DNA from 4 places in the Mesorhizobium sp. B2-8-9 genome. Region 3 is predicted to be linked to each of the others. Evidence: predicted binding sites of a transcription regulator. Region 3 holds the regulator's gene; each other region holds the start of a gene.
The links. Region 3 encodes LexA, which represses DNA repair genes until DNA is damaged. Its sites were predicted from a motif close to TGTTCNNNNTGTGTTCNG; they were not measured.
Positions count from the first base shown of each region.

Region 1 (7,227 bases), on a different contig from region 3:
CTCCGTCAGGATGGCCCACGCCCTGAAAGCGGCGCGGCTTTGCTGACGCCCCTAACCTACGCCGCCTCCAGCGCCGCTCTCACCGCCGCGATCGCGTCATTGGCCTTCGACGCGTCCGGGCCACCGGCCTGGGCCATATCCGGGCGCCCGCCACCGCCCTGGCCGCCAAGCGCGGCAGACGCGACGCGCACGAGATCGACGGCGCTGAAGCGGCCGGTCAAATCGTCGGTGACGCCGACGACTACGCTTGCCTTGTTGTCCTCGCCGGCGCCGACAAAGACGACCACGCCGGAGCCGAGCGTCTTCTTGCCGGCATCCGCCAGCGGCTTCAGGTCCTTCGGCGCGACACCGCTGACTGCTTTGCCGAGGAAGCCGACGCCGGCGACGGTCTCGTTGGTGGGCGGAGCATCGGATACGGCCGGGCCGGCGCCAAGCGCCAGTTTCTTGCGCGCTTCCGTAAGCTCCTTTTCGAGCTTCTTGCGTTCCTCAAGCAATGTTTCGACGCGAGCCGGCACATCGGCCGGCGCGATTTTCAAGGTCGCCGCCGCGGCTTTCAGCCGCCTGTCCTGCTCGTCCAGATGCCTGCGCGCCGCCTCGCCGGTCAGCGCCTCGATGCGGCGCACGCCGGCCGCGACCGCGCTGTCCGACAGGATGCGCACCAGGCCGATATCGCCGGTCGACCTCACATGCGTGCCGCCGCAGAGCTCGACCGAATAAGGACGATTGGCCTTGGCGCCATGCAGGCCGGTGCCCATCGACACGACGCGCACCTCGTCGCCGTATTTCTCGCCGAACAGCGCCATGGCGCCCTCGGCGATCGCATCGTCGACCGACATCAGCCGCGTCGTCACCGGGCTGTTCTGCACGACGATCTCGTTGGCCATCCGCTCGACCTCCTCGAGCTCGTCGGCCGAGATCGGCTTGTTGTGCGAAATGTCGAAGCGCAGCCTTTCGGGCGCGACCAGCGAGCCCTTCTGCGCAACATGGGTGCCCAACACCTCGCGCAGCGCCTCGTGGATGAGATGCGTCGCGGAGTGGTTGGCGCGCAGCCTCGAGCGGCGGGCATGATCGACCTTCAGCTCGACGGCATCACCCGTCTTGACCGTGCCTTTGGCCACCTTGCCGAGATGCACGAACAAACCATCGGCCTTCTTCTGCGTGTCCGAGATCTCGATTGAAAAACCCTCGCCGGAAATCGCGCCGGTGTCGCCCATCTGGCCGCCGGATTCGCCGTAGAACGGCGTCTGGTTGACGACCACGGCGACCGCATCGCCTTGGCTCGCGCTGTCGATGGTCTTGCCGTCCTTGACCAGGGCTTGCACGATGCCTTCCGCTTGCTCGGTCTCATAGCCGAGGAATTCGGTCGCGCCGGTCTGTTCGCGTACCGAGAACCATACCGTCTCGGTCGCGGCTTCACCCGAGCCAGCCCAATGCGCGCGCGCCTCGGCCTTCTGCCGCTCCATCGCGTCGGTGAAGCCGGCGATATCGACCGAGATGCTGCGCTGGCGCAGCGCATCCTGCGTCAGATCGAGCGGGAAGCCGTAGGTGTCGTAGAGCTTGAAAGCGGTCTCGCCGTCCAGCATATCGCCGGCTTTGAGCGTCTCGGTCGCGTCCGAAAGCAGGCCGAGGCCGCGCACCAGCGTCTTGCGGAAGCGTGTTTCCTCGAGCTTCAGCGTCTCGGTGATCAGCGCCTCGCCGCGCACCAGCTCGGGATAGGCCTGGCCCATCTCGCGCACCAGCGCCGGCACCAGCTGCCACATCAGCGGCTCCTTGGCGCCAAGCAGCTGCGCATGGCGCATGGCGCGGCGCATGATGCGGCGCAGCACATAGCCGCGCCCCTCATTGGACGGCAGAACCCCGTCGGCCACCAGGAACGAGGTTGAGCGCAGATGATCCGCGATGACGCGGTAGGACGCCGCGTTCTCCTGGCTTGGCCCCTGCCCGAGCGCCGAGGACGCCGCGTCGATCAGATGCTTGAACAGGTCGGTCTCGAAGACGCTTTCGACGCCCTGCAGGATAGAGGCCATGCGCTCCAGGCCCATGCCCGTGTCGATCGAGGGACGCGGCAGGTCGATGCGCTCTTCCTTGCTCACCTGCTCGTATTGCATGAACACCAGGTTCCAGAATTCCAGGAACCGGTCGCCGTCCTCTTCCGGGCTGCCGGGCGGTCCGCCCCAGATGTGCTCGCCGCGATCGATGAAGATTTCCGAGCACGGGCCGCAGGGGCCGGTGTCGCCCATCGCCCAGAAATTGTCCGAGGTCGGGATCCGGATGATGCGATCGTCCGAGAAGCCGGCGATCTTCTTCCAGTAAGCCGCCGCCTCGTCATCGGTGTGATAGACGGTGACCAGCAGCTTGTCCTTCTTGAGGCCGAAACCCTTGGTGATCAGATTCCACGCAAGCTCGATCGCGCGCTCCTTGAAATAGTCGCCGAATGAGAAATTGCCGAGCATCTCGAAGAAGGTCAGATGGCGCGCGGTGTAGCCGACATTGTCGAGGTCGTTATGCTTGCCGCCGGCGCGCACGCTTTTTTGCGCGGTAGAGGCTCGCGTATAGGGACGCTTCTCAAGGCCGGTGAAGACGTTCTTGAACTGCACCATGCCGGCGTTGGTGAACATCAGCGTCGGATCGTTGCGCGGCACCAGCGGGCTGGAGGCGACGATCTCGTGGCCCTCCTTGCGGAAGTAGTCGAGGAATGTCGACCGGATGTCGTTCACGCCACTCATTGCATACTGCCTTTTTTCGCAAGAACCGCCGGCCCGGCCGGCGGCAAAATGGGCTTTGGTGTTTCAGAAGATAGATTGGCCTTTTAGCGATAGCTCTTGTGCCTGTCCAGAAACACGGAAAACAGTCGTGCCGCTCAAAACTGCGCAAACGGTTTTGGGAAAACGAGGTGCATAAACAAAGACCAAAGCGCATCGCCTGAGCGGCGCGACGCGCTTTGGGGCCGATCGGCCGGCGAGCAGCGGCTCAGCGCCGCCCGTACAACGCAAAACCGCCGGCACGAAGGCCGGCGGTTCGGGTTACGCAATACAAGAACTCGATTACATAAGCATAAGGCGATAAACCAGGATTGTGGCCGAACTCCGGCTAAGCAAACCAACTGCTCTCGGGCGCCCTCGGACCACGCGGACCCCAAAATCCCCGGGGCACGCCCTTTACAAGGCGCCGGCCTCGTCCTCGAAACCGTCGTCGCCGCCTTCGGAGCCGCCATTCTCGAGGAATTTCTCGGCGATCAGCCCGGCATTCTGGCGCAACGCAAGCTCGACCTCACGCGCCGTGTCGGGATTGTCGCGCAGGAACAGTTTTGCGTTCTCGCGACCCTGGCCGAGGCGCTGGGAATTGTAGGAGAACCAGGCGCCCGACTTCTCGATGACGCCGGCCTTGACGCCGAGATCGATCAGCTCGCCTGTCTTCGACACGCCCTCGCCATACATGATGTCGAACTCGACCACCTTGAAGGGCGGGGCCAGCTTGTTCTTCACCACCTTGACGCGGGTCTGGTTGCCGACGACCTCGTCACGGTCCTTGACCGAGCCGATGCGGCGGATGTCGAGGCGCACCGAGGCGTAGAATTTCAGCGCGTTGCCGCCGGTGGTCGTCTCGGGCGAGCCGAACATGACGCCGATCTTCATGCGGATCTGGTTGATGAAGATGACCATGGTGTTGGAACGCGAGATCGAGGCGGTCAGCTTGCGCAGCGCCTGGCTCATCAGGCGAGCCTGAAGACCGGGCAGCGAATCGCCCATCTCGCCTTCGATTTCAGCGCGCGGCGTCAGTGCCGCCACCGAGTCGACGACCAGCACGTCGATGGCGCCCGAACGCACCAGCGTGTCGCAGATCTCCAACGCCTGCTCGCCGGTGTCGGGCTGCGAGATCAAAAGGTTCTCGAGGTCGACGCCAAGCTTGCGGGCATAGACCGGATCGAGCGCGTGCTCGGCATCGACGAAGGCGCAGATACCGCCCTTCTTCTGGGCTTCCGCCACCGTGTGCAGCGCCAGCGTCGTCTTGCCCGAGCTTTCCGGCCCGTAGATCTCGATGATGCGGCCGCGCGGCAGGCCGCCGACGCCGAGCGCGATGTCGAGGCCGAGCGAGCCGGTCGGCACGGTTTCGATCTCGACCACCTGCTCGTTGGCGCCGAGCCGCATGATCGAGCCCTTACCGAACGCGCGCTCGATTTGCGACAGCGCCGCGTCCAGAGCCTTTGATTTGTCCACTGCCTTATCCTCTACAAGCCGCAAAGAATTCTGAGCCATGATACATCACCCCTTGGTCGTCAATGAAGGCCGGACAATCCGTGATCCCTGCTTGTTTTGTACCTTTTTTGTTCTCATTTGGCAAGGGGCAACAAATATCTGAAAAATAATCAATATCTGGATTTGTTCTATTTTTGTCTCACCAGGGCTGGTGCGGAGTGCAACCACCGGTCCAGAAGAGATTTCGATACCCGGCCGTCCGAATCGCAACCCCGATTGCAGGGCGACCTGAGGAAACCTAGAGCAATTGCGGTGCGTGCCGGCTTTCCGTCCAGGATAAAGACTTAGAGCAGTTCAGCGATTCCGTGAAACGCTGAACCGCTCTAGTGTGCGCGGCCGCACGATCAACGAAAGTCATCGACCCGAAATGCCGACATCCCCAACAATCCTGGCGCTTGGCGGCGCCCATATCGACCGGCGCGGCCAGGTCTCGGGCGTCTATGTGCCCGCGGCTTCGAATCCCGGCGTCATGCGCGAAGACGTCGGCGGCGTGGTTTTCAACGCGCTGCGCAGCGTGGTGAAGCGCGGCGTGTCGGCCTCGCTGATCTCGGTGCGTGGCGGTGACGCTGCGGCGGACACGGTCGCCTCGGCGATCGACAACGCCGGGATAAAAGACCTTTCGGTGGTGTTCCTCGACCGCACGACGCCGAGCTACACGGCGCTGATCGATGCCGAAGGCGAGTTGATCGTCGGGCTTGCCGACATGGCGCTCTACGACCTTGCCTTCCCCAAACAAATAAGGCGCGCCAAGGTGCGCGAGGCGATCGCCGCCACCGACGCCATCCTGTGCGACGCCAACCTGCCGACGGCCGCGCTGGAGCGTCTGCTGGCGCTTGCCGGCGGCCGGCCGGTCTTCGCCATCGCCGTCTCGCCGGCCAAGGTCGTCCGCCTGGCGCCGCTGCTCGACAACCTGTCGCTGCTCTTCATGAACCGCCGCGAGGCCGCCGCGCTGGTCGGCGCGGCGCCATCCGGCGAAACGCTCGTCGACGCGCTCCGGCGGGCTGGCCTGAACGCCGGCGTGGTCACGTCCGGCAGCGCTCCGGTGCTGGGCTTCGACGATACCGGCATCTTCGAGATCGACCCGCCCGCGCCGCGCAAGGTGGCCGACGTGACCGGCGCCGGCGACGCCTTGACCGGCGCAACCGTCGCCGCCTTGCTGCGCGGCCTGCCGCTGCGCGCAGCACTACGCGAAGGCCTTGCCGCGGCGATGCTCGCCATAGAGAGCCCGCAGGCCGTGCCGTCCTTCACGATCGCCACCTTCACGCAGGCGCTTGCCCTTGTGCCGGAGCCGCGGGAAGTGGCATAGGGCCACCACTGCCGAAGCAATCCCTTCGGATCGGAGACAGCCATGACACCTGACACCGCCCGCCCCTTCGTCGATATCCATCCGCCGGTGGCCGAGGCGCTTGCCGCCGGCCGGCCCGTGGTGGCGCTGGAAAGCACCATCATCACCCACGGCATGCCCTACCCCGACAATGGCGCAATGGCTGCCAAGGTCGAGCAGATCATCATCGACTGCGGCGCGGTACCGGCAACGATCGCCGTGGTCGACGGCCGCATCAAGATCGGCCTCTCCGACGGCGAGCGCGAATCGCTTGCCATGACGGGCGACGCCATGAAGCTGTCGCGCGCCGATCTCGGCTTCGCGGTCGCTCAAACGCGCACCGGCGGCACCACGGTTGCGGCGACCATGATCGCCGCGCATATGGCCGGCATAAAAGTGTTCGCCACCGGCGGCATTGGCGGCGTCCACAAGGGCGCTGAGAAAAGCTTCGATATCTCGGCCGACCTCGACGAATTGGCGCGCACGCCGGTCATCGTCGTCTCGGCCGGCGCCAAGGCGATTCTCGACATCGAAAAGACGCTGGAAGTGCTGGAAACGCGCGGCGTACCGGTTATCGGCCATGGCTGCGAGACGATGCCCGCCTTCTGGTCGAGGCAGTCGCCCTTCCGCGCACCGCTGACCCTTCATGCGCCGGAAGACATCGCGCATTTCTACCGAACGCGCCAAGCGCTGGGCCTGGGCGGCGGCATCCTCGTCGCCAACCCGGTGCCGCAGAATGACGAAATCCCGGCCGCCGAGATGGACGGCTACATCCAGGCCGCGCAAAAGGCGGCCGAGGCGCTCAACGTCACCGGCAAGGCGGTGACACCGTTCCTGCTGTCGAAGATCCTGGAGCTGACCGGCGGCCGCAGCCTCAAGACCAACATCGCGCTGGTCGAGAACAATGCGCGGCTGGCGGCGGAGATCGCCAAGGCGTTGTAGGCACGCGCGGCGAAGGCCCCCCTCACCCGGATTGCGTCCCCGCCCTTCGTCCCGCTTCATAAGCCCGCCGCGCCCACACCGCCATTTCGTCCGGATCGTCGAAGGCCTCGTCGGGAATGCTCCAATAGGGCATCGCCACCTCCTTGCCGTGGCGCGAGCCGGTATAGGTCCATTGCTTGCAGCCGGCGGCTTCGAAGTCGGGAATTGTTTCCTCGTCCGCCTTGAGCATCAGCTCGCCGCGTACGACGACCGCGACGATGACGCCGTCGCAATAGATGCCCTTGCCGCCGAACAGTTTTCGGATGGCGATCGGTCCAAGGCTTTCGAACAGTTCTTCAAGACGCGCATTATCCATGCCGCGATCATCTCATCCGTCATCGGCCTTGTCATCGCCGCAACCAAAAGCATGCTGACAGGTTGAAACCTGGAAACGGAGTTCCCGCCATGCCTGTCCTGCTCAAAGGCTCCTGCCGCTGCGGCGCCGTCCGCTTCGAGGTGGAGAGCCACACGCCCGTGCCGTTCATGCTCTGCTACTGCTCGATCTGCCGCAAGCAGCAGGGCGGCGGCGGGTTCGCCATCAATCTCGGCGCCGACTACGAGACGCTTGATATCAGGGGCAAGCGCAGCCTCGGCGTCTATCGCGCCGAAATCGAGGATGACGAGCATCCGCATTGCGAGGTCTCGACCGGCGAGCGCAATTTCTGC
Region 1 covers NZ_VFTQ01000004.1:46,794-54,020, forward strand. The annotation lists gene FJ423_RS06405 (demethoxyubiquinone hydroxylase family protein) at 1-46, shown strand, start outside; gene alaS (alanine--tRNA ligase) at 57-2,726, opposite strand; gene recA (recombinase RecA) at 3,159-4,256, opposite strand; gene FJ423_RS06420 (carbohydrate kinase family protein) at 4,624-5,562, shown strand; gene FJ423_RS06425 (pseudouridine-5'-phosphate glycosidase) at 5,605-6,522, shown strand; gene FJ423_RS06430 (TfoX/Sxy family protein) at 6,545-6,877, opposite strand; gene FJ423_RS06435 (GFA family protein) at 6,967-7,227, shown strand, end outside.
Region 1: recA (recombinase RecA) is a predicted target of LexA. The motif match lies at 4,315-4,332, and genes of this name have one in related genera.

Region 2 (7,227 bases), on a different contig from region 3:
TCGAACGCGACTGCTCGGCGCAGCGCCGCCACCAGAAGGTGATCGAGGAAGCGCCCGCCCCCGGCATGACGCCGGCGCTGCGCAAGGAGATGACGGAGGCGGCCGTGAAGGCTGCCAAGGCGATCAATTATTCGGGCGCCGGCACGATCGAGTTCATCGTCGACGCCTCTCAGGGGCTCAAGGCCGACCGCTTTTGGTTCATGGAGATGAATACCCGACTGCAGGTCGAGCATCCCGTCACCGAGATGGTCACCGGCGTCGATCTCGTCGAATGGCAGCTTCGCGTCGCGTCCGGCGAAACGCTGCCGAAGATGCAAAATGAGATCGCTTTGTTCGGCCACGCTTTCGAGGCCCGCCTCTATGCCGAGGATGCCGCGAGAGGGTTCCTGCCGGCGACCGGCACGCTGCATCATCTCAAATTCCCCGACGCGGCGCCGGAAGGTGCCGCGATACGCATCGAGACCGGCGTGCGCGCCGGCGATGCGATTTCTCCCTTCTATGATCCGATGATCGCGAAGCTGGTAGCGCACGGGAAGGATCGGGCGTCGGCGCTCGGCACGCTGCGTGAGATGCTGGCGCGGACGGAAGTGGCCGGCTCGACCGTCAACACCGCCTTCCTGGCGGCGCTCGCTGCCGACGCCGATTTCGCGGCGGGCGATGTCGATACCGGGCTGATCGGCCGGCACCAGGCGGCGCTCACCGCCATTGCCCCGCCGAGCGACGAGACGATCGCCGCCGCGGCGCTGGCGGCGGCGGATACCGCCGTGCCCGCTTCCGCCGCCGATCCCTGGTCCACGCTTTCCAGCTATGCCCATTTCCACCCGCTCTCGCGCCGCACCCGCTTGCGCTATGGCGAGGAGAACATCCTGGCGCGGGTTTCGGCACGCTCAGACGGCCGCTTCCGGGTGGTGCTGGAGGCGCCGCATGATGCGGTGAACACGCATGATTTGAGGACCATGCCGCATGCCGCCCGCTGGCCCGGCCATGTCACCGTCTTCGAGGGCGCGGTCGGCTATACGTTCACGGTCCCCGATCCGCTCGCCAAGGCCGACGAGGCGGGAGCCGCCTCAGGCAGCCTGCGCGCGCCGATGCCGGGGCTGGTCAAGCTGGTGCGCGCCGCGGCGGGCGATGCCGTGATCAAGGGCCAGCCGCTTTTGATCCTCGAAGCGATGAAGATGGAGCACATGATCGCCGCCCCGCATGACGGCGTGATCGCCGAGATCGCGGCCGAGGGCGCGCAGGTCAGCGACGGCACGGTGCTGGTGCGGTTTGCGGAGAATGGGCAGGGCTGAAGCGGCTGTTCGATTGTCTCGTTAACGAGACAAAATAATTAGGTATGGCGGGACAACCTCCCCTGCACGTCAATGCCGCAGCACAAACGGAAATGGCCGGGCTCGTCCCGGCCATTCCCTTGATTCTTGCAGAACCGATTACGGCTTGATCGGCGCGTATTTGCCGTCGTGCCACTGGTTGATGTCGTAGCTGGCGTTCTTCAGATCGCCCTTCTCGTCGAAGATGACGTCGCCGACCACGGTGCTGATCGGCTTGCCGTCCTTGAGCGCCTCCGCGACCTTGGCCGGATCGTCGGTGCCGGCGCGCTTGACGCCTTCGGCCACAGCCTGGATCACGGCATAGGAGAACAGCGTGAAGCCCTCGGGCGTGAAGCCGCCGGCCTTGATCTTGGCGACCGCGTCCTTCGCTTCAGGCTTGGCCTGCGGGTCCGACGGGAAGACGAACATGGTGCCTTCACCGGCCGGGCCGGCAACCTGCCAGAATTCCGGCGAAGCGATCGAGTCCGGCATGATCAGCTGGAACTTGACGTTCTGCTCGGCCGCCTGACGCAGGATCAGACCCGCCTCGGGGTGATAGCCGCCGAAATAGACGACGTCGGCCTTCAGTTCCTTCAGCTTGGTGACGAGGGCCGAATAGTCCTTCTCACCGGCATTGATGCCCTCGTAATCGACTTCCTTGAGACCGCCGGCATTCATCGTCGCCTTCACGGCGTCGGCAACGCCCTGGCCGTAGGCGCTCTTGTCGTGCAGGACGACAACGTTCTTGCCGGCGTATTTCTTGGCGATCCAGGGGCCGATGAAGGCGCCCTGCGCGTCGTCACGCGTGTAGAGGCGCATGATGGTCGGCCAGCCGGCCTTGGCGGCGGCGTCGGTCAGCACCGGGTTGGACGAGGCGGGGCTCATCATCAGCGTGCCGGCTTCGGCATAGACGGCCGAGGCCGGAATGCTGGAGCCCGAGCAGGCATGGCCGTCGACGAATTTGACGCCGTTGGCGACGATGCGGTTGGCGACCGAGACCGCCTGCTTCGGATCGCACTGGTCGTCTTCGATGTCGAGCTTGATCTGGGAGCCGTTGACGCCGCCAGCCGCATTGATCGCGTCGGCGGCGGCCTGCGCGCCCTGCTTGAACTGGTCACCGATGGTGGCGAGCTGACCGGTCATGGGGCCGACCACCGAAATGGTGATGTCGTCGGCGAAGGCAACCGGGGCGCTCATCATCAGGCCAAAAGCGGCCGCGCTCAAAATACCCAATTTTTTCATGACTATAAGAACTCCTCCACTTGCGCGTGCCGATCCGGCCGCGCTTCTTCCACAGAGCCGGGACAATTTCACCCTTCGCCGAAACTGTCGAGAGGACAGTGAGGCCGGCTTTGGTTCATTCCGACGAGGATTTCTTGGGCCACGCGCCTGATTACCAAGCGTAATTCAAAAAGCCGCGCCGACCTTGTTTCGGTCGGTCACGGCTTTTGCAGTCGAGCTCCCCAGACGCCCCCGCGCCTGAAACTCGCTCGCTTCCCTGTTTTTTGCGTGGCTTCGGTTGTCTCAACCCGCCACGTTCTCGTTCTTCTTGACCGGCCGTCTTTTCGCGGCCTTGTCCCGATGAGCTCTGAGCGCTACGCGCTGAGGATCAGTGCATCGTCATCCATTCGCGGGCTTCGCGCAGCGCCGTGGCGATCTCGACTTTCGACATAGTGGCCGACAGTTCCGAGCGCAGCTCGGCGGCGCGGGCCGAGCCCTTGATCGCGGCGATGTTGAACCATTTGTGGGCGGCAACGACATCGGTCTCGCAATCGCGGCCCGTCGCATACATCATGCCCAGTTCGAAAAGAATGTCGGCCTGGGCAGTTGCCCCCATGGCGCCGAAGCCGTCTTCAAGCATTTCAAAGCGTGCCATTTCAATCCCCTGTCTGGCTCCCGAGAGCTGCCTCCTTTTCCCGTGGTATCCCCTCGGGACGAGCCGCTCTTTCGATGCTTTCGAGGATGACGGCTGGCCTTGAATCCGTCGTTAAATGGCTTGCTTAATTTGAGGAAAACAAAGCTAAAACAAGAGGTAAACGCGGAAAACCGTTAAGCATGGGAATCCAGCGTTTCAGCCATTTTGCGCCAAATTCGATGAAAATTGCCGGCGGCAGAATCAAGACTTCGCTAACCACGGAAACCGAAGCGTTTTTCGATCGCGTTTATCTTCAGTCGGCCGCGTGGCGAAAATCCTTGCAACCTTCCGTCGCGGCACCGCTTTCGTTTTGGCGGCGGCTGGATTAGCTTTACCTTTGCGTAAGGGGCAGGAAGGCGGACTGGAGCCCGCCGCAACCCCATAGGGAGGTGGACACGATGTTTCGAAAGCTGACTCTGGCCTTGGCGGCCACCTTGATGATGGCGGGCGCCGCATGCGCTGACCCGATCGAAGGCAACTGGAAGACGCAGGCCGGCGACACCGCGGCGATCGGCGGGAGCGGTTCTTTCTCGATCACGCTCAAGACCGGCAAATACGCCGGCAAGACGATCGGCTCGCTGAAGGCGGCCGGCGACAACAAATATGCCGGCAGCATCACCGACCCGGCAAACGACAAGACCTATTCCGGCAAGGCGACGCTCTCGGGCACCGCGCTCAAGATGAGCGGCTGCGTGCTCGGCGGCCTGATCTGCAAGAGCCAGACCTGGCACAAGCTCTGAGCGCCAAACTCCCAGACCATACGAGACGGCCAAGGGTGTTTCACCGTTTTTGCGGAACGGTGAAACGCCCTATTTCTTTGTTTGACGCAATCCCGGACGGAAAACCGCTCACTTTTCCTGGAATTGCGTCTTTGTTTGACGCAATCCGAACGGAAAACCGCTCACACTTTTCCTGGAATTGCTCTACGCGGCCCCGTTTTCTATTGCAGCGACAGCGCTCCGCCGCGCTGTGGCACCGGCACGGTGCAAGACTCTCGTCAATCAATTTGAACCGCAGATGAATACCGGTCTCAGAACCGGTTCAGAGGCCGTCAGGCATTTTCTCCCGCATTGAAGGAGAGAGAAATGCTTGCCCGTCGCTTCACCATCGTCTGCCTGCTGATGAGCCTGTTCGGCATGCTCTTCGCCATCCTGGTGGCGGAGGCCGGTCATTCGGCCCGCTTTTGGGAACGGCCGGTGCCCGCATTGTCGGCCTCGTGAACCAAATCGAGCGCTGAAACGACAAAGCTTAAAATCGACCAAGCTGGAAACCGGGATACCACCAAAATGAACCGCATCGCCGACAATGCAACGAAGATCCTCCGGCTGCTGCCGCGGGCGATGCTTATCCTGATGCTGCTGGCAGCCCCGGTGCTGGCGGTGCCGATGATGCGGGCCGATACAAGCCATAGGATCGAGGCGCCGCCGCACAAGAACACCAGCGTAGGCTTCGTGCTGCTGATCAGCCTGCAGCGCGGGTAGATGTGACGATATTCAGGTGAGGCGTAGGCCGGTTCTCGGAATCCACCTTTCTCGACTCGGCCTGACCTGAATCAGGTCACACCTTGAATCGGAGCGATAACAAAAATCTCCAGCTGGGTTGCGGTTCCTGTCCGCTCACCCCTCCCAAGCGCTCTCCTGAGTCTCTATATTGAGCCATGGAAAAGCGAATCTACCCCCAAGCTATCGACTCGGTCGTCATGCCGGAGCCCTTCGGCAAGCAGGACTTCCACGATGCCAGAAAGGCCGTCGCGGCGCTGCAGGCGCTGTACGACCGCAACACCAAATTCCTGCGCGATTCTTTCTCAGCCCTTGCCGCGGGCGGAGATGAAAGCAAGCGCTACCGGGCCTTCTATCCGCAGATCGGCGTCACCACGACCTCGTTCAGCCAGGTCGACTCGCGCCAGGCCTATGGCCATATGCCGACGCCCGGCCATTTCGCCACCACGATCACGCAGCCGCAACTGTTCGAGAACTATCTCATCGAGCAGCTTCGGCTCATCATGCGCAATCACGGCGTGACGGTGACGGTCTCGGAATCGACGACACCCATCCCGCTGCATTTCGCCTTCCTGGAAGGCACCTATGTCGACGGCGCCGCCGCCGAGCGCATCAAGCGACCGATCCGCGACCTGTTCGACGTGCCCGATCTCGACGGCACCGACGACCAGATCGCCAACGGCACTTTCGAGGTGGCGTTCGGCGAGCCGCGGCCGCTGGCGCCTTTCACCGCGCAGCGCATCGATTATTCGCTGCACCGCATGACGCATTACACGGCGACCAGCCCGCAGCACTTCCAGAACTTCGTGCTGTTCACCAATTACCAGTTCTACATCGACGAATTCGTGGCGCGCGCCCGCGAGTTGATGGCCAATGGTGACAGCGGCTATGTCGAGTTCGTCGAACCCGGCAATGTCGTGACCAGGAACGGGGAGACGGTCCCGGAAGGAACGCCGCCGCACCGCCTGCCGCAGATGCCGGCCTACCACCTGAAGAAGCCGGGCCATGGCGGCATCAGCATGGTCAATATCGGCGTCGGCCCGTCCAACGCCAAGACCATCACCGACCATATAGCGGTGCTGAGGCCGCATGCCTGGGTGATGCTTGGCCACTGCGCCGGGCTGCGCAACACGCAGGCGTTGGGCGACTATGTGCTGGCGCATGCCTATGTGCGCGAGGACCATGTGCTCGACGACGACCTGCCGGTCTGGGTGCCGATCCCACCGCTGGCCGAAATCCAGGTGGCGCTGCAGGAGGCGGTCGCCGAAGTGACCGGCCTGTCGGGCTACGACCTCAAGCGCATCATGCGCACCGGCACCGTCGCCACCATCGACAACCGCAACTGGGAGCTGCGCGACCAGCGCGGACCGGTGCAGCGCCTGTCGCAGTCCCGGGCCATCGCGCTCGATATGGAATCGGCCACCATCGCCGCCAACGGCTTCCGCTTCCGCGTGCCTTATGGGACGCTGCTGTGCGTTTCCGACAAGCCGCTGCATGGCGAGCTGAAGCTGCCCGGCATGGCGACCGAGTTCTACAAGCGACAGGTGGCGCAGCATCTGACCATCGGCATCAAGGCGATGGAGAAGCTGGCCGAAATGCCGATGGAGCGGCTGCATTCGCGCAAGCTCAGAAGCTTTTCCGAAACGGCATTCCAATAGCCGCACGCCTGCCAGCGACCGGCGAGGCAATCGGTCGTCTTGCTTGGGCCGCAATTTGGCCGATAACCGGTCCGAACGGAAGACTGGGGTTCGGAGAAAATGACAACGGGCGGTGCGCGCTTGAGCATGATGGCTCAGCTGATAGTCCTGGCGATGATGGCATGCTCGGCTGCGCTCTTGGCCGGGTTCTTCGGCGCGCTGCATCCGGCCTTCGATTCCTTCTCTCATTTCCGCATGCATCTGAGCCTGCTGACGGCCTTGCTCGCGCTGGCCCTGCTGGCCGGTCCCTACCGGCTGCAGGCCGTCGCCGTGCTGGTCTTCGCCATCGCCTGCTTCGTTACGACGACGGGCGCACTGCCCAGATTGTCGGCGCAGCAGGCGGTCGCAAAGCCGGCCGACCGCATCACCTACAGCCTGTTGCAGATGAACCTGCGCTTCAACAACCCGACGCCGAAGAAGGTGCTGTCGCTGATCGGCAGGACCAACCCGGACGTCATCACGCTCGACGAAGTGTCCGGCATGTGGGCGAAGGAGCTCAGCTATATCGCCGGCGCCTACCCCTATCGTATCCTGTGCGACTACCCCAACGGCATTTTCGGCGTCGCGCTGCTCTCGCGCCGTCCCTTCGCCGCCGGCACCGCGCCGCGTTGCGAGCCGCGCGGCGCGATGGCTACCGCCATGATCGATTTCGGCGGCATTCCGGTCAATGTCGCCGCGATCCATCTCAGCTGGCCGTGGCCGAAGGAGCAATACTGGCAGATCGGCGAACTGGCGCAACCGCTGGCCGCGCTCGGCGAGACCGCCATCATGGCAGGCGACTGCAATGCCGTGCCGTGGAGCGCGGC
Region 2 covers NZ_VFTQ01000009.1:168,375-175,601, forward strand. The annotation lists gene FJ423_RS14075 (acetyl/propionyl/methylcrotonyl-CoA carboxylase subunit alpha) at 1-1,292, shown strand, start outside; gene FJ423_RS14080 (ABC transporter substrate-binding protein) at 1,431-2,552, opposite strand; gene FJ423_RS14085 (sel1 repeat family protein) at 2,920-3,186, opposite strand; gene FJ423_RS14090 (hypothetical protein) at 3,366-3,554, shown strand; gene FJ423_RS14095 (DUF2147 domain-containing protein) at 3,624-3,965, shown strand; gene FJ423_RS34600 (hypothetical protein) at 4,311-4,445, shown strand; gene FJ423_RS14100 (hypothetical protein) at 4,512-4,706, shown strand; gene FJ423_RS14105 (AMP nucleosidase) at 4,925-6,382, shown strand; gene FJ423_RS14110 (endonuclease/exonuclease/phosphatase family protein) at 6,509-7,227, shown strand, end outside.
Region 2: FJ423_RS14085 (sel1 repeat family protein) is a predicted target of LexA. The motif match lies at 3,321-3,338, and genes of this name have one in related genera.

Region 3 (7,227 bases):
TGGCGCCCGAAGAGCCGGCCAGGCGCACGGTCGAGGTCGAAGCGTTCTGCTCGTGGTCGGCGTGCAGGATGAAAATGCGGTCCATCGCGCGCGCCAGCACCGGATTGATCTTGTATTCCTCGCATGGCACGGCAAAGCACATGTGCAGGAAGTTGGCCGCGAAGCCGAGATCGTTCTTCGGGTAAATGAAGGGTTGGCCAATATGGTACTTATAGGCCATCGCCGCGATCGTCGGCATCTTGGCGATCAGGCGCATCGAGGCGACCATGCGCTGATACGGGTCCGAGATGTCGGTCGAGTCGTGATAGAAGGCCGACAGCGCGCCGACCACGCCGCACATCACCGCCATCGGATGCGCGTCGCGGCGGAAGCCGGTGAAGAAGCGCGACATCTGCTCATGCACCATCGTGTGGCGCGTCACGCGATAATCGAAGTCGTCCTTCTGCGCCTTGGTCGGCAACTCGCCGTAGAGCAGCAGATAGCAGACCTCGAGGAAGTCGCCGTGCTCGGCGAGCTGATCGATCGGGAAGCCGCGATGCAGCAGGATGCCGGCATCGCCGTCGATGAAGGTGATCCCCGATTCGCAGCTCGCGGTGGAGGTGAAGCCGGGATCGTAAGTGAAGGCGCCGGTGGTGCTGTAGAGCGAACCGATGTCGATGACGTCCGGCCCGACCGTCCCGCTTCGCACCTTTAATTCGTGCGTCTTGCCGGCGAGCTCGAGCCTGGCGGCCGACTCGCGCTTTTTGCTGCCCGGTTCCGGTTTTGTCGCAGCTTCGCTCATTCTCAACTCCTTTTGTTCCTCATGCCGGCAAGGCAATTCCTGCAAACGACACGTCGAAGTCACCGGAATGCGCGAACTCGCCACCGCATTTTAGGAGGTGCGTGCCAGATTGGGCCAAGCCCAATGTTGCACTGCGAAACACACCTTTCAATGCCAATCTTCTTGGGCCAGCTCGCTCCTAATCGATTTGATCTCCAATGCGCGCAAGGCTTTCCTCGCGGCCCAGCACGGCAAGCACATCGAACACGCCTGGCGAGGTGGTGCGGCCGGTCAGCGCGGCTCTCAGGGGCTGCGCCACGGCGCCCAGCTTGTGCCCGCCGGCCTGCGCGAAGTCGCGGATCGAAGCCTCGGCCGAGGCGGCGTTCCAGTCGCCCTGAACAGAAGACAATGCGCCATGCGCGCCGCGCAGAATCGCGCGCGCATCCGCGTTGAGCAAGCCCGCCGCCTTCTCGTCCAGCGGCAACGGCCGCTCGACGAACAGGAACGCCGCGCCGTCGACCAGTTCCACAAGCGTCTTTGCCCGCTCCTTGAGGCCGGGCATGGCGGCAAGCAGTTGCGCCTTGCGCCGGTCATCGAGCTTTGCCGCGAGCGCCGGGCCGCCTTCGAGATAAGGCAAGGTGGCGACGAAGATGTCGAACAGCGCCCGGTCGTCCATCTTGCGCATATGGACGCCGTTCAGCGCCTCGAGCTTGGCGAAGTCGAAGCGGGCCGCGCCCTTGTTGACGTCGCCGATGTCGAACCAGGCGATCATGTCCTTAATCGACATCACCTCGTCGTCGCCATGGCTCCAGCCGAGCCTGGCCAGATAGTTGAGCAGAGCCTCGGGCAGGTAGCCCATGGCGCGATATGCCTCGACGCCGAGCGCGCCGTGCCGCTTCGACAGCTTGGCGCCGTCGGCGCCGTGGATCAGCGGGATGTGCGACATCGACGGCACGTCCCAGCCCATGGCGTTGTAGATCACCGTCTGGCGCGCGGCATTGGTCAGGTGATCGTCGCCGCGGATGATGTGGGTGACGCCCATGTCGTGATCGTCGACGACGACGGCATGCATGTAGGTCGGGACGCCATCGGAACGCAGGATGATGAAGTCGTCGAGATCCTTGTTGGGGAAGCGCACCTCGCCCTGCACGCGGTCGTTGACGATCGTCACGCCCTCGGTCGGCGCCTTGATGCGGATCGCGCCCTTGACGCCTGCCGGCGCCTCGGAGGGGCCGCGGTCGCGCCAATGGCCGTTGTAACGCGGCGGCAGGCCCTTGGCACGTGCGGCCTCGCGCATCGCCTCCAGCTCCGCCGGCGTCTCGTAGCTGTAATAGGCCTTGCCCATGCGCACGAGCTCCTCCGCCACCTCGCGGTGACGCGGCGCACGCTCGAACTGCGAGACGGCTTCGCCATCCCACGAGAGGCCAAGCCAGGTCAGCCCGTCGAGAATGGCAGCCGTGGCGGCTTCGGTGGAGCGCTCGCGATCGGTATCCTCGATGCGCAGCAGCATCGTGCCGCCGGTGTGCTTAGCATAGAGCCAGTTGAACAGCGCCGTGCGCGCTCCGCCGATATGCAGGTAGCCTGTAGGCGAGGGGGCAAAACGGGTGACGACCTTGTCGGACATGGAACTCTCGAGGAAGCGCTGAAAAATGCATGTTTCGCGCAGACTTCCACGCGACCGGCGTTCATGTAGCATAGGCGGTCTGGGGCGCAAGGGGCAGACCCGATGGCTGGACGTGGCCGGGGCGCGGAGGAGAGCGGGGAAACGACAGCAGGCGTCAGCGAACGCCTGATGTTCGCTCATGCCGTGCCCGAAGAGGGAACGCCGCTTTCGCTTCAGGCGCCGCGTCCGCCAGCCGGGCTTCTGCCAACTGGCGGCGGCACGTTACCGCCAGCATCGCCGACAGCCAATGTCGGCCGGATCCGCAGACAGCTTGGCCGCGTTTCGCTTCCTGCTCTGCGCCGAAGCGTTGCGGTCGCCGCCACCACCGAGCTCGACCGCGGCGTCGGCTTTCTGCTGGTGCCGGTGTTCCTGGCAGCCGGCGTGATCTGTTACTTCTCGCTGAGCGCCGAGCCGGACCTCTACAGGCCGCTCGCGGCGGTCGCCCTGATGGCGGTCTGCGCGGCGGTCTCGCGTTCCCGGCACAGAACGCACCTTGTCTTCATGGCGGCGTTTTTCTGCGCCTTGGGCTTTCTCGCGGCCAAGGTGGAGACCTGGCGGATGGCGACCCCGATGCTGGGTTCCGAAATCCAGACACGGCTGACGGGCCGCCTCGTCACCGCCGAGGCGATGGCCAACGGCCGTGTCCGGCTCACCATAGATCTGATATCCACGGAGCGTCCGAAGCTGCGCTACGCGCCGGACCGCATCAGGCTGTCGGCGCGCAGGATCCCGTCCGGCATGTCGGCCGGGTCGATGCTGACCGGCTATGCCAAGCTGCTGCCGCCGACAGGTCCTGTTCGGCCGGACAGCTACGACTTTTCCTTCGACAGCTATTTTGCCGGCATAGGCGCCAGCGGCTTTTTCCTGGGCGATCCGAAACTTGTCGCGCCGACCCCGAGTGCGCCAACGGAGGTGCCGTTTGGCGCGCGCGTGGCATCGGCCATAGAAAATGCTCGCGAGGGGATTGCCGACCACATCAGGAGCAGCATCGGCGGTTCCGAGGGCGAGATCGCGGCGGCGCTGATCGTCGGCGTTCGTGCTGGCATTCCGGAAGCCATCAATGAGTCGATGCGGCGGACCGGCATCTACCACATCATTTCGATCTCCGGCCTGCATATGGCGCTGGTCGCCGGCACGATCATGGTGCTTTTGCGCGGCGCCTTCGCGCTGTTTCCGGACTTCTCGTCGCGCCGGCCGGTGAAGAAATATGCCGCTGGCATCGCGCTGGCGTCGATCGCCGCCTATCTCGTGATCTCCGGCATCGTGGTGGCGGCCGAGCGAAGCTTCATCATGCTTGGCGTGATGCTGGTCGCCGTGCTTTTCGACCGCGCGGCGCTGACCATGCGCAACCTGGCGATCTCTGCCATCGCCGTCATCCTGGTCTCGCCGCATGAAGTGGTCGGCCCGAGCTTCCAGATGTCCTTCGCCGCCACCGCCGCCCTGGTCGGCGCCTATGCCGGCTTTGCCGACTATCGCGCCGGCAAAACGACCGCGCCGCCGGCAAAGCGTTCGTTTCTCGGGTTCTTATCGCGAAAACTGGCGATTGGAGCGGGTGGCGCCGCCGTGACGTCGCTCATCGCGGGCAGCGCAACATTGTTGTTTGCCATCTGGCACTTCCAGCGGGTGTCGCCGCTCAGCCTGCTGGCCAATCTGGCGGTCATGCCGATCGTCTCATTGGTCGTCATGCCGTTCGCCGTGCTGAGCGCGCTGGCCATGCCCTTCGGCTTAGACGGTCCCTTCCTCTTTGTCATGGGCAAAGGCCTGACGGCGATGATCGCCATTTCGGCATGGATTTCCGAGCGCTCACCGGTCGACGCCGTGGGGCTGATCTCGATCCAGTCGGTGCTGCTGGCGACGGTCGCGCTGGTCATCGCGACCATGGCTACCACTTGGCTGAGGCTTGCCGCCGTACCTTTCGCGCTCGCTGCGCTGCTGGCCATTCCGCACGTCCGCACACCGGACGTACTTATCTCGGAGGATGCGCATCTGGTGGCGATGCCGATCGGCGGCGGCGAGCTTGCCGTCAACCGCGAACGCTCCAACGAGTTCACCACCGACAACTGGAAACGGGCGCTGAAAGCCGAGGAGATCGTGCCGCCAGAAAGGTTCGCCAAAGATACGCTGGACATTGCCGATCCCGTCGAGCTGCCGCCCGGCTCGCCCTTCTATTGCAGCGGCGATCTCTGCATCGGTCGGCATCCTTCCGGCGCGATCGTCGCGCTCGCCGAGACCCGCGACACCGCCCGGCCGGCCTGCGGCTTCGCCGACCTCATCGTCATCAACGACGCCACGGCCTATAACCCGTGCCGCGATCCGCGTGTGCTCGTCGTCACCAAGCGGCAGCTGGCGCGCGACGGCAGCGCCGCCGTTTTCTTCGATCCGCAATCGGCAACCGCGCGGCCAACCGTCCGCTACGCGGTCGTAGAACCATACCGACCCTGGCACGAGCAGCGGAAATACACGCGCGAGGCGAGGGGACTGGCGCCCTATAAGCAGCCGGAGAAACCAGCCGCCGCACCGGGCCAATAGATTGTCGTTCGGGCGAAGAAGGCCGGGGCAGTTCTGCTCAGTAGCGGCGGATAAGTCCCACGAGCTTGCCCTGAACCTTGACCCGGTCCGGTCCAAAGATCCGGGTCTCATAGGCCGGGTTGGCGGCCTCGAGCGCGATCGAGGCACCCTTGCGGCGGAAACGCTTAAGCGTCGCCTCCTCATCGTCGACCAGCGCCACCACGATCTCGCCCGGGCTTGCGGTGTTGGCATTGCGGATGATGACGGTGTCGCCGTCGAAGATGCCGGCCTCGATCATCGAGTCGCCCTTGACCTCCAACGCGTAATGCTCGCCGCCCATGATCATGTCCGGCGGCACCGAGATCGAATGCGTCTGGTGCTGGATGGCGTCAATCGGCACGCCGGCGGCGATGCGGCCCATCACCGGAATGGATACGGCCGCCGCGGCCTCGTCGTCATTGCTTGGCGTCGGGGTGCGCGATGGCGTCGTCGGCTTGACCTGGCGACTGAGATTGCCTTGGCCGCCCTGGATGATGCTCGGCGAAAACTTCTTCGCGGCATTCAGGCCAGGCGCGATCGAGTCGGGTAGGCGCAGCACTTCCAGCGCGCGCGCCCGGTTCGGCAGCCGGCGAATGAAGCCACGTTCCTCCAGCGCAGTGATCAGCCGGTGGATGCCGGACTTGGAGGCAAGGTCGAGCGCCTCCTTCATCTCATCGAATGATGGAGGAATCCCGCTCTCCTTCAGGCGTTCATGGATGAACATCAGGAGTTCATGTTGTTTGCGCGTCAGCATCGGCGGCCCCCACGGGTTCTGAAACCAGAATCAGAAAAACAAACCCAGAACAAACACTATCTGTTCCAGTTGTGTTCCGCAACCGTTTAAAGTTTAGTGAATTTGTTAAGGCTGCCGAAACAATGTCGCATCCGGTGACGGCCGGCTGCCCCTCCTGGGGCAGCGGCATTGATTTCGCTCGATTTTGGAGTTCCCCTTACGCTGAAATACAACCCGCCACGATCACGAAGCCGTGGTTGGGATCACGTCGGCTCTACCGTAAGCGCGTGGCACCGTGAACGAAACGAACCCAAAATGCCAACCTTGGCGAAGTTCCGATCCGCAGTCTTCGCCGTCTATGGACCAGCTAACGTAGGACCAAAGGTTCTTGCCCTGTCGCCGACGGTGGTGAGACAACCCCCTTGGCCAGATCGAAATGGAGGCGGCAGCACAATGAGGGGAATTCCTGATCTCGCCGAAGTCGAGGCGATGGATGCCGCGGATCCGCTGCGCGCCATGCGCGATCGCTTCGTCTTGCCGGAAGACGTCATATACCTCGACGGCAATTCGCTGGGCGCTGCTTCGGTAGACGCCTTCAGCGAGATCGAGACTGCCGCGAGGCAGGAATGGGCGCGGGATCTCATCCGCGCCTGGAACACCGCCGGCTGGTTCGATATGCCCATCGAGCTGGGTGACCAGCTAGGACGGCTGATCGGCGCGAAACCCGGCCAGACGGTCGTTTGCGACACGACTTCGATCAACATCTACAAGGTCCTGCATGCGGCACTTGCAATGCGGCCCGAGCGTTCGGTGATCGTTGCCGAGGGCGACAGCTTTCCGACCGACCTCTACATGGCGGAAAGCGTCGCATCGACGCGGCTCGGCACGGTGCTGCGGCTCGAAGGCACCGATGCCCCGACGATTGAGGAACTGGTTGACGATCGCGTCGCGGTCATCTTGGTCAACCACGTCAACTACAAATCCGGCCGGCTGCGCGACATGGCGGCGCTCACCCGTAAGGCTCATGAAGCCGGCGCGCTGATCGCGTGGGACCTCTGCCACACGGCGGGTGCGCTGCCGGTGGATCTCGACGGCTCTAATGCCGATTTCGCCATTGGCTGCACCTACAAGTATCTCAATGGCGGGCCGGGCTCGCCAGCCTTCATCTACGCCGCGAGCCGCCATCACCGCGACATTCGCCAGCCGCTCAGCGGCTGGTGGGGCCATGCCCGGCCTTTCGCGTTCGAGCAGGGCTACGCCGCGGGCACGGGCATCCGGCGGTTCCTGTGCGGAACGCAACCGGTGCTGTCGATGCGCGCGCTGAAAGGGGCGCTGGATATGTGGAACGATGTCGACATCAGGGCCGTGCGGAGAAAAAGCGTCGCGCTGACGGACCTGTTCATCCGGCTTGTCGAAGCCAAATGCGGCGGCTTCGGTCTTGAGCTGGAGAGTCCACGCAACGGCGCCGAGCGCGGCAGCCAGGTGTCGTTCGCCCATCCGCATGGCTACCAGGTGATGCGTGCG
Region 3 covers NZ_VFTQ01000006.1:151,143-158,369, forward strand. The annotation lists gene gltA (citrate synthase) at 1-781, opposite strand, end outside; gene gltX (glutamate--tRNA ligase) at 960-2,384, opposite strand; gene FJ423_RS10120 (ComEC/Rec2 family competence protein) at 2,487-4,952, shown strand; gene lexA (transcriptional repressor LexA) at 4,990-5,724, opposite strand; gene kynU (kynureninase) at 6,157-7,227, shown strand, end outside.

Region 4 (7,227 bases), on a different contig from region 3:
CGATCTTGCCGGGCTGGTGAAGTCGATCCATCTCGACGCGCTGCGCGAAAACGCGCGTGGACACGCGCTGGCCATCGCCGCCGCCTGAGCGGATCACAATCAGGTCTCAGCTGAGTTCCTGGGCGAGGCCGATGAGAAGCCCTTCAGGCCCGCGGATGTAGCAAAGCCGATACGCGTCCTTATACCCGACGACTTCGCCGACGAGCTCAGCGCCGCGCTTGCGGAGCCTCTCCAGCGTGTCGTCGATGTCGTCCACGGCGAACATGATCCGGAGATAGCCCAATGCGTTCACCGGGGCATTGCGGTGATCCGCGATGACGGGCGGCTTGATGAAGCGGGACAGCTCGAGTCGGCTGTGGCCGTCGGGCGTGCGCATCATGGCGATCTCGACGTGCTGATCGCCGAGCCCGGTGACACGCCCGGCCCATTCTCCTTCGATCGTGGCACGCCCTTCGAGTTCAAGGCCAAGCTCACGAAAGAAATCAACCGTCGCGTCGAGGTCTTCAACGACGATTCCGATGTTGTCCATCCGCTTGAGCGCCATGTGTCGACCCTAAAAGTTGTCTACCAATCTAACAAGGAGCTATTCTCGGAGGGGCCGGAAACCAGGCACATCCCGAGCTGACTAAGCGCGACCCTTCGCGAAGAAATCCGGATAATCTTCCATCGCCGCGGCAATGATGCGCAGCGAGGCGGCGATCTGCAGCATTTCGAGCCGATCGCTGCGTTGGGCGATGCTGGCCGCGTATTGCCTCGCCACCGCGATGGTCGCGGTCTGCGGCTCGCCCGGTTGTCGAAACAGCAATTCGCGCGCCAGGCCGCGCAGGAAATTGCCGATGGACTCGACTGTTTCATGCGGAACGGCGGAGTTCAGTTGCGCGTGGCGCAGCCGCAGCACTTCCAGTCCGACGGTGACGGCCGCGATGCTTCCGCCGAGAATGGGATCGCCCTTGCGGCCCGTCCGCTGGACCTGCGGCATCAACTGATTGATCCGGTCATAGGCGAGGCTTTCGAAGGCCGAACGGCGGGGAATGCGCTCATGCAGGCAAAGCCGGGCCAGGTCCTCGCGCATCGCCTGCGAGATGCGCTCCACGGTGACCCAGGGATCGGCGGGCAGCACGACAATGAAGACGCCGATGGCAATCAGGATGCCGACCAGGATCGAGGCCGAGCCGGCGAAGAACGGCCCGGGATCATAGATCATCTGCTGATGCGGACTGAGGAAGGCGAGGAAGTTGATGGCGAAGGCGGTGGCGACGCCAACATGGCGCGGATTGGCCATGCCGAGCGCTGCGGGCACCAGGATCGGCACGACGAAGAGCGTGAACCAGCCGAAGCCCGGCAGTGCCGGCAGCGCGACCTGGCCGACCAGAAATGCAAAAGGTAGTGCGATCAGCGTGCCGGTGAAGAAGCCCCAGGCGGACTGCACGGGATCGGGGCGCGATGCGAACAGGCTGGAGACGACGGCGACGAGGATGACGGTGCCGGCCGCTTCCGACCATTTGGTCGTTAGCCAAAAAATCGCCACGAGCAACGTCGCCAGCGCTGCGCGCACGGCATTGCGCCATGCGGCCCGGTAGTCGCGGTGGACAACCAGCGCCGGCTGGCCCCGCTCGCTCGATTTGCTGGAGACAGGCGAGCGAAGCGCCTCCAGCCCGCGCATCACCTGCTTCAGCGCCTCGGCGAAATCGCCGGCGATGGTCAGTCGGGTGATGGTGCCGACCTTGTCTTCGCCGTTATCGTTGGAGCCGGTATCGTTGGGCAGTTCGGGCATCTCCCTGGCCTTGCTCGCGATCGCGTCGAGCCTTGCCACCCATGGCCCTGTCTCATCGAGCGCGCCGGGCGTCGCCGCCAGTTCACCGACGAAGGCTTTCAATTCGCTGCGCATGGGAATGAGCGCTGCGTTCTTCGGCCTACGGTGGCTGTGCAATGCGCGCGCCGCCGAAAGCGCCCACAGAAGCTGACCGATCGTGCGCCGCACCGGATGGGCGCGGGTGGCGAAGCTCGGCGCTTCCAGCCGCGCATAGGTGCGCATCTCGGCGAGCGTCTGGGCATCGGCGATCAGCTTGCGCTGGAGCGCGGCGAGGCTCGCCGGGTCGCCGCCGGAAAAGGCGCCACCGGCATATTCGGCAAGGTCGAGGATGCTGCGCTTCAACCTGGAAATGATAGCGTCGGCCGCGAGCTTTGGCAGGATCAACCGGCTGGTGACGCCGGCGCAGACGATGCCGAGCACGATCTCCGCGCAACGCGCGACGGCGAGGTCGACGACAATATGCGGTTGTCCGAGGGCCGGCAGGCTGATGATCATCGCCGTGTAGCCGGCAAGCGCGGCGCCATAGGCTTCCGGATTGCGCAACAGCGACGAGACCAGCGTGCAGACGCCGATCCAGAGCGCTAGCACGGTGACAAGCAGCCACGGGTCGGCGCCGAACAGTGAAGTGATGCCGACTGCGGCGAGACCGCCGGCCAGCGTGCCGAGCAGCCGGTAGAAGCCCTTTGCCAGCACCATGCCGGCGACCGGCTGCGCGACGATGAACACCGTCATCATCGCCCATTGCGGATGATCGAGCTTCAGCGCATAGGCGGCAAGCAGCGCGACCAGTCCGGCCGAAACCGTGCGTAGGGCAAAAATCCAGTCCGAACGGGTCGGCTGCGTCAGACCGCTTAAGGGCCTCTCGACAAGCTCTTTAAACCGCGTCCAGGTCACACCGGTTCTCCGTGCCGGAGCCTGTTATGGACCGGACGGCGTTCAGATATCCAGCACGTCCGTCTCGGCGAATTCGGCGCGCTCCTGGATGAAGCGGAAACGCGCCTCGGGCTTGGTGCCCATCAGCGCGTCGACGGCATCCTTGGTGGCCTGCTCGGCGTCGATCACGTCGACCCTCAAAAGCGTGCGCTTCCTCGGATCCATCGTGGTCTCCTTGAGCTGTGAGGCCATCATCTCGCCCAGGCCCTTGAAGCGGCCGATCTCGACCTTGCCGCGCCCGGTGAACTCGGTGCGCAGCAGTTCGTCCTTGTGCGCGTCGTCGCGGGCGTAGCCGACCTTGCCGCCTTGCCGGATCGAATAGAGCGGCGGCACGGCCATGTAGAGGTGGCCGCCGCGGATCAGGTTCGGCATCTCCTGATAGAAGAAGGTGATCAGCAACGAAGCGATGTGCGCGCCGTCGACGTCGGCGTCGGTCATGATGATCACGCGGTCGTAGCGCAGATCCTCGTCGCGATATTTCGAACGCGTGCCGCAGCCGAGCGCCTGGATGAGATCGGAAATCTGCTGGTTGGCGGCAAGCTTGTCGTTGCCGGCGGAGGCGACGTTGAGGATCTTGCCGCGCAGCGGCAGCACTGCCTGGCTGGCGCGGTCGCGCGCCTGCTTGGCCGAGCCGCCGGCCGAGTCGCCCTCGACGATGAAGATCTCGGCGCCGGCGGCGGCGTTCTGCGTGCAGTCGGCAAGCTTGCCCGGAAGGCGCAGCTTGCGCACCGCGCTTTTGCGGGAGACTTCCTTTTCCTGGCGGCGCCGCACGCGTTCGTCGGCGCGCGCGATGACCCAGTCCAGAAGCTTGGAGGCTTCCTGCGGATTGTCTGCCAGCCAGTGGTCGAACGGGTCGCGAAGGGCGTTTTCGACGATGCGCATTGCCTCGATCGTCGCCAGCCTGTCCTTGGTCTGGCCGACGAATTCCGGCTCGCGGATGAACACCGACAGCATGCCGGCGGCCGAGATCATCACGTCATCGGTGGTGATGATCGAAGCGCGCTTGTTGCCGATGAGGTCGGCGTAAGCGCGCAACCCGCGCGTCAGCACGTTGCGGAAGCCGGCCTCATGCGTGCCGCCTTCGGGGGTCGGAATGGTGTTGCAATAGGAGTTGAGGAAACCGTCGCCGCCGAACCAGGTCACAGCCCATTCGAGCGAACCGTGGCCGCCCTGCTTGTCGCTCTTCCCGGCGAAAACCTCGCGCGTGACCTGGAATTCGTCGCCCAGCGTCGCCTTGAGATAGTCCTTGAGGCCGCCGGGGAAATGGAACTCGGCCTTTGCCGGCGTCTGATCCTTGTCCTTGATCAGCGACGGATCGCAGGTCCAGCGGATCTCGACGCCGCCGAACAGATAGGCCTTCGAGCGCGTCATGCGGTAAAGGCGCGCCGGTTCGAAGGCAGCGCCCTTGCCGAAAATCTGCTCGTCGGGATGGAAACGGGTCTTCGTGCCGCGGCGGTTGTGGACCTCGCCGAGATGCTCCAATCCACTGACCGGGACGCCGCGCGAAAAACGCTGCCGGTAGAGCTGACGACCCCGCGCGACCTCGACCTCGAGGTGGTCGGACAGCGCATTGACGACCGAGACGCCGACGCCGTGCAAGCCGCCGGAGGTCTCGTAAACCTTGGAGTCGAACTTGCCGCCCGAATGCAGCGTGGTCATGATGACTTCGAGCGCCGGCTTCTTGAATTTCGGATGCGGATCGACCGGGATGCCGCGGCCGTTGTCGGTGACGGTCAGGAACCCGTCGGCGGAAAGCTCGACGTCGATGAAGGTGGCGTGGCCGGCCACCGCTTCGTCCATCGAATTGTCGATGACCTCGGCGAACAGGTGATGCATCGCCTTGTCGTCGGTACCGCCGATATACATGCCAGGACGGCGCCGCACCGGCTCGAGCCCTTCCAGCACCTCGATATCGGCGGCGCTGTAGCCCTCGCTGCCGTCGCGGGTGGCGGTCGTACGCTTCGCGGCCTGCACCAGCGGATCGGCGGGCCGCGAGGGCGCGCGCACTTGCTGTGCCGGCTTTTCCATCTTGCCGAAGAGGTCGTTGCTGTCGTCCATGCTGGGCCTAGCGTCCGGTAATGCGAATCACTCGTCGATACTGCCACGCTTTTGGCGGGCGAACGAGTTCCTGTTCCGTTCAGGGATTCAAACTGTCTCTTATTCCAAAACCATTCGATAACCAAGCTGGCCGAAATAGGGCGATCGGCGGGTCGTGGGATTCCTGATTCTTTAACATTAACGCCTAGCGTGAGACCCAACCAACAAAAGACCACGGGCGTCAGGGGTTCCACTGTGAGGGGCAAGGCCATAACCATGATCGGCATCGCCGCCGTTTTCGGCGCGATCTCGATCTTTGCGGCGGATTTCTGGGTCAAGAGCCAGGCGAAGGCTCAGGCCGAGGTCAAGGTCGTCGTGGCGCCGCAGCAGCCCAAGGTCGAGTTCAAGACCATCGTGGTGGCGCAAGCGCCGCTGCGCTACGGCATGGAGCTTGGACGGCCGCAACTCGCCGAGATTCCGTGGCCGCAGGATTCGCTGCCGCAGGGCGCTTTCCCGACGATCGACAAGCTGCTTGCGGACGGCAGCCGGGTCGTGCTGTCGCCGATCGAGGTCAACGAACCGGTGCTGCTCACAAAGCTGTCGGGACCGAACGGCCGCGCCACGCTTTCCAACATGCTGTCGGCGGGAATGCGGGCCGTCACCATCCGCACCGACGAGATCGCCGGTGTCGGCGGCTTCATCACGCCGGGAGACCGCGTCGATGTCGTGCTGACGCGCGATGCTGGGGATATCCAGGAAGTGTCCAAGAATGCTCAAGGGGCCGCCGGCTCGACCGTCACGTCCGAGGTCGTCGTTGCCGACGTCAAGGTGCTTTCGGTCGGGCAGGGCGCCGACGAACGCAAGACCGAGCCGCAAGTCGCCAATTCGGTGACCATCGAGGTGACCAACGAAGGGGCGCAGAAAGTGGCGCTTGCCCGCACCGTCGGCACGCTGTCGTTGTCGCTGCGGTCGGCCGCCGACGCAACTGCCAGCAATGGCGGGCTTACGACCATCTCGTCCTTCGGCGGCTCGGTTGCCGCAAATGCGCAGGCGAGCGCCGCCTCGCTCGTCAATGCGGTGACGAAGGACCAGGACGAGCCGAAATTCAAGACGGTGATCGTGACGCGCGGCGACAAGGTCGAGGAATACAAGGTTCCTTCGCGGCAACCGCCGCAGGAACTGCAGCAATAGCCGGTGGGGACCGGCGGGGACGGGGCAAGATGTTCGGGTTTGATGCATTTCGGACGACCGGGGGATGGCGTCTTCTCGGCGTGATTGCGCTGGCGGCGACAGTGCTTGGCGTCGCCGCGCCGGCAAGGGCTGGCAATGACGTCGTCTATGTCTCGGCGAACAAGAACGCCTCGATCAAGGTCGCCAAGGGCAAGCCGAAGACGATCATGACGAGCGCCGCCTTCTACCAGATCGTCATCGGCGACCCGGAGATCGCCAACGTCAACCCGCTGACCGACAAATCCTTCTATGTGCTGGGCAACAACCTGGGTACCACCGGCATTGCCCTGTTCGACCAGAACAAGCAGCTTGTCGGCACCATCGACATCGAGGTGACGCTGGATACCGACCAGTTGGCCAGCACCATCCGCGCCAGCGTGCCCGACGCCAAGATCAAGGTTGGCTCGGCAAACGGGCGCGTCGTGCTGTCGGGCGAAGCCGATGATGCTGTCGCCGCCGACAAAGCCAGCAAGATCGCGTCACGCTTTTCCGGCAATGAGGAAGTCATCAACTCGGTCAACATCTCGTCCTCGCAGCAGGTTCAGCTCAATGTCCGATTCGTCGAGATCAACCGCCAGGCCGGCCAGGACCTCGGCGCCAAATACGCCGCCAATTTCGCCTACGGCATCGGCAACCGCAAAGTCGTGCTGAACCCGGATGGGGGAAACCTGACGGGGGCCGGAACAGGCGAGATCATCGGCAGCCTGCTGTCGAACGGCGTTTCCATCGACATCGCCATCAAGGCGCTGGAGGAACGCGGTCTGGCGCGGCGGCTGGCGGAGCCGAACCTGATCGCGCGTTCGGGCCAGACGGCGAGCTTCCTTGCCGGCGGCGAATTCCCGATCCCGGTTTCCGAAGACAATGGCAAGATCAGCGTCACCTACAAGAAGTACGGCGTCGGCCTCGATTTCACGCCGACGGTGCTGAAGGACGGGCTGGTAAGCCTCGACATCGCGCCGGAAGTGTCCTCGATCGACCCGTCCGCTTCCATCCAGGTCAGCAGCGGCATTTCCATTCCGGCCTTCATCGTGCGCCGCGCCAGGACATCGGTCGACCTCAAGAACGGCCAGAGCTTCATGATCGCCGGCCTCCTGCAGTCGCAGAACGACATCACGACATCGCGGGTGCCGGGGATCGGCAAGCTGCCGGTGCTCGGCCCGCTGTTTTCCTCGAAGTCCTATCAGCGGCGCGAGACCGATCTGGTGATCATCGTC
Region 4 covers NZ_VFTQ01000004.1:194,337-201,563, reverse strand. The annotation lists gene FJ423_RS07135 (DUF2336 domain-containing protein) at 1-88, shown strand, start outside; gene FJ423_RS07130 (VOC family protein) at 107-544, opposite strand; gene FJ423_RS07125 (FUSC family protein) at 626-2,707, opposite strand; gene parE (DNA topoisomerase IV subunit B) at 2,750-4,804, opposite strand; gene cpaB (Flp pilus assembly protein CpaB) at 5,039-5,974, shown strand; gene FJ423_RS07110 (type II and III secretion system protein family protein) at 6,004-7,227, shown strand, end outside.
Region 4: parE (DNA topoisomerase IV subunit B) is a predicted target of LexA. The motif match lies at 4,870-4,887, and genes of this name have one in related genera.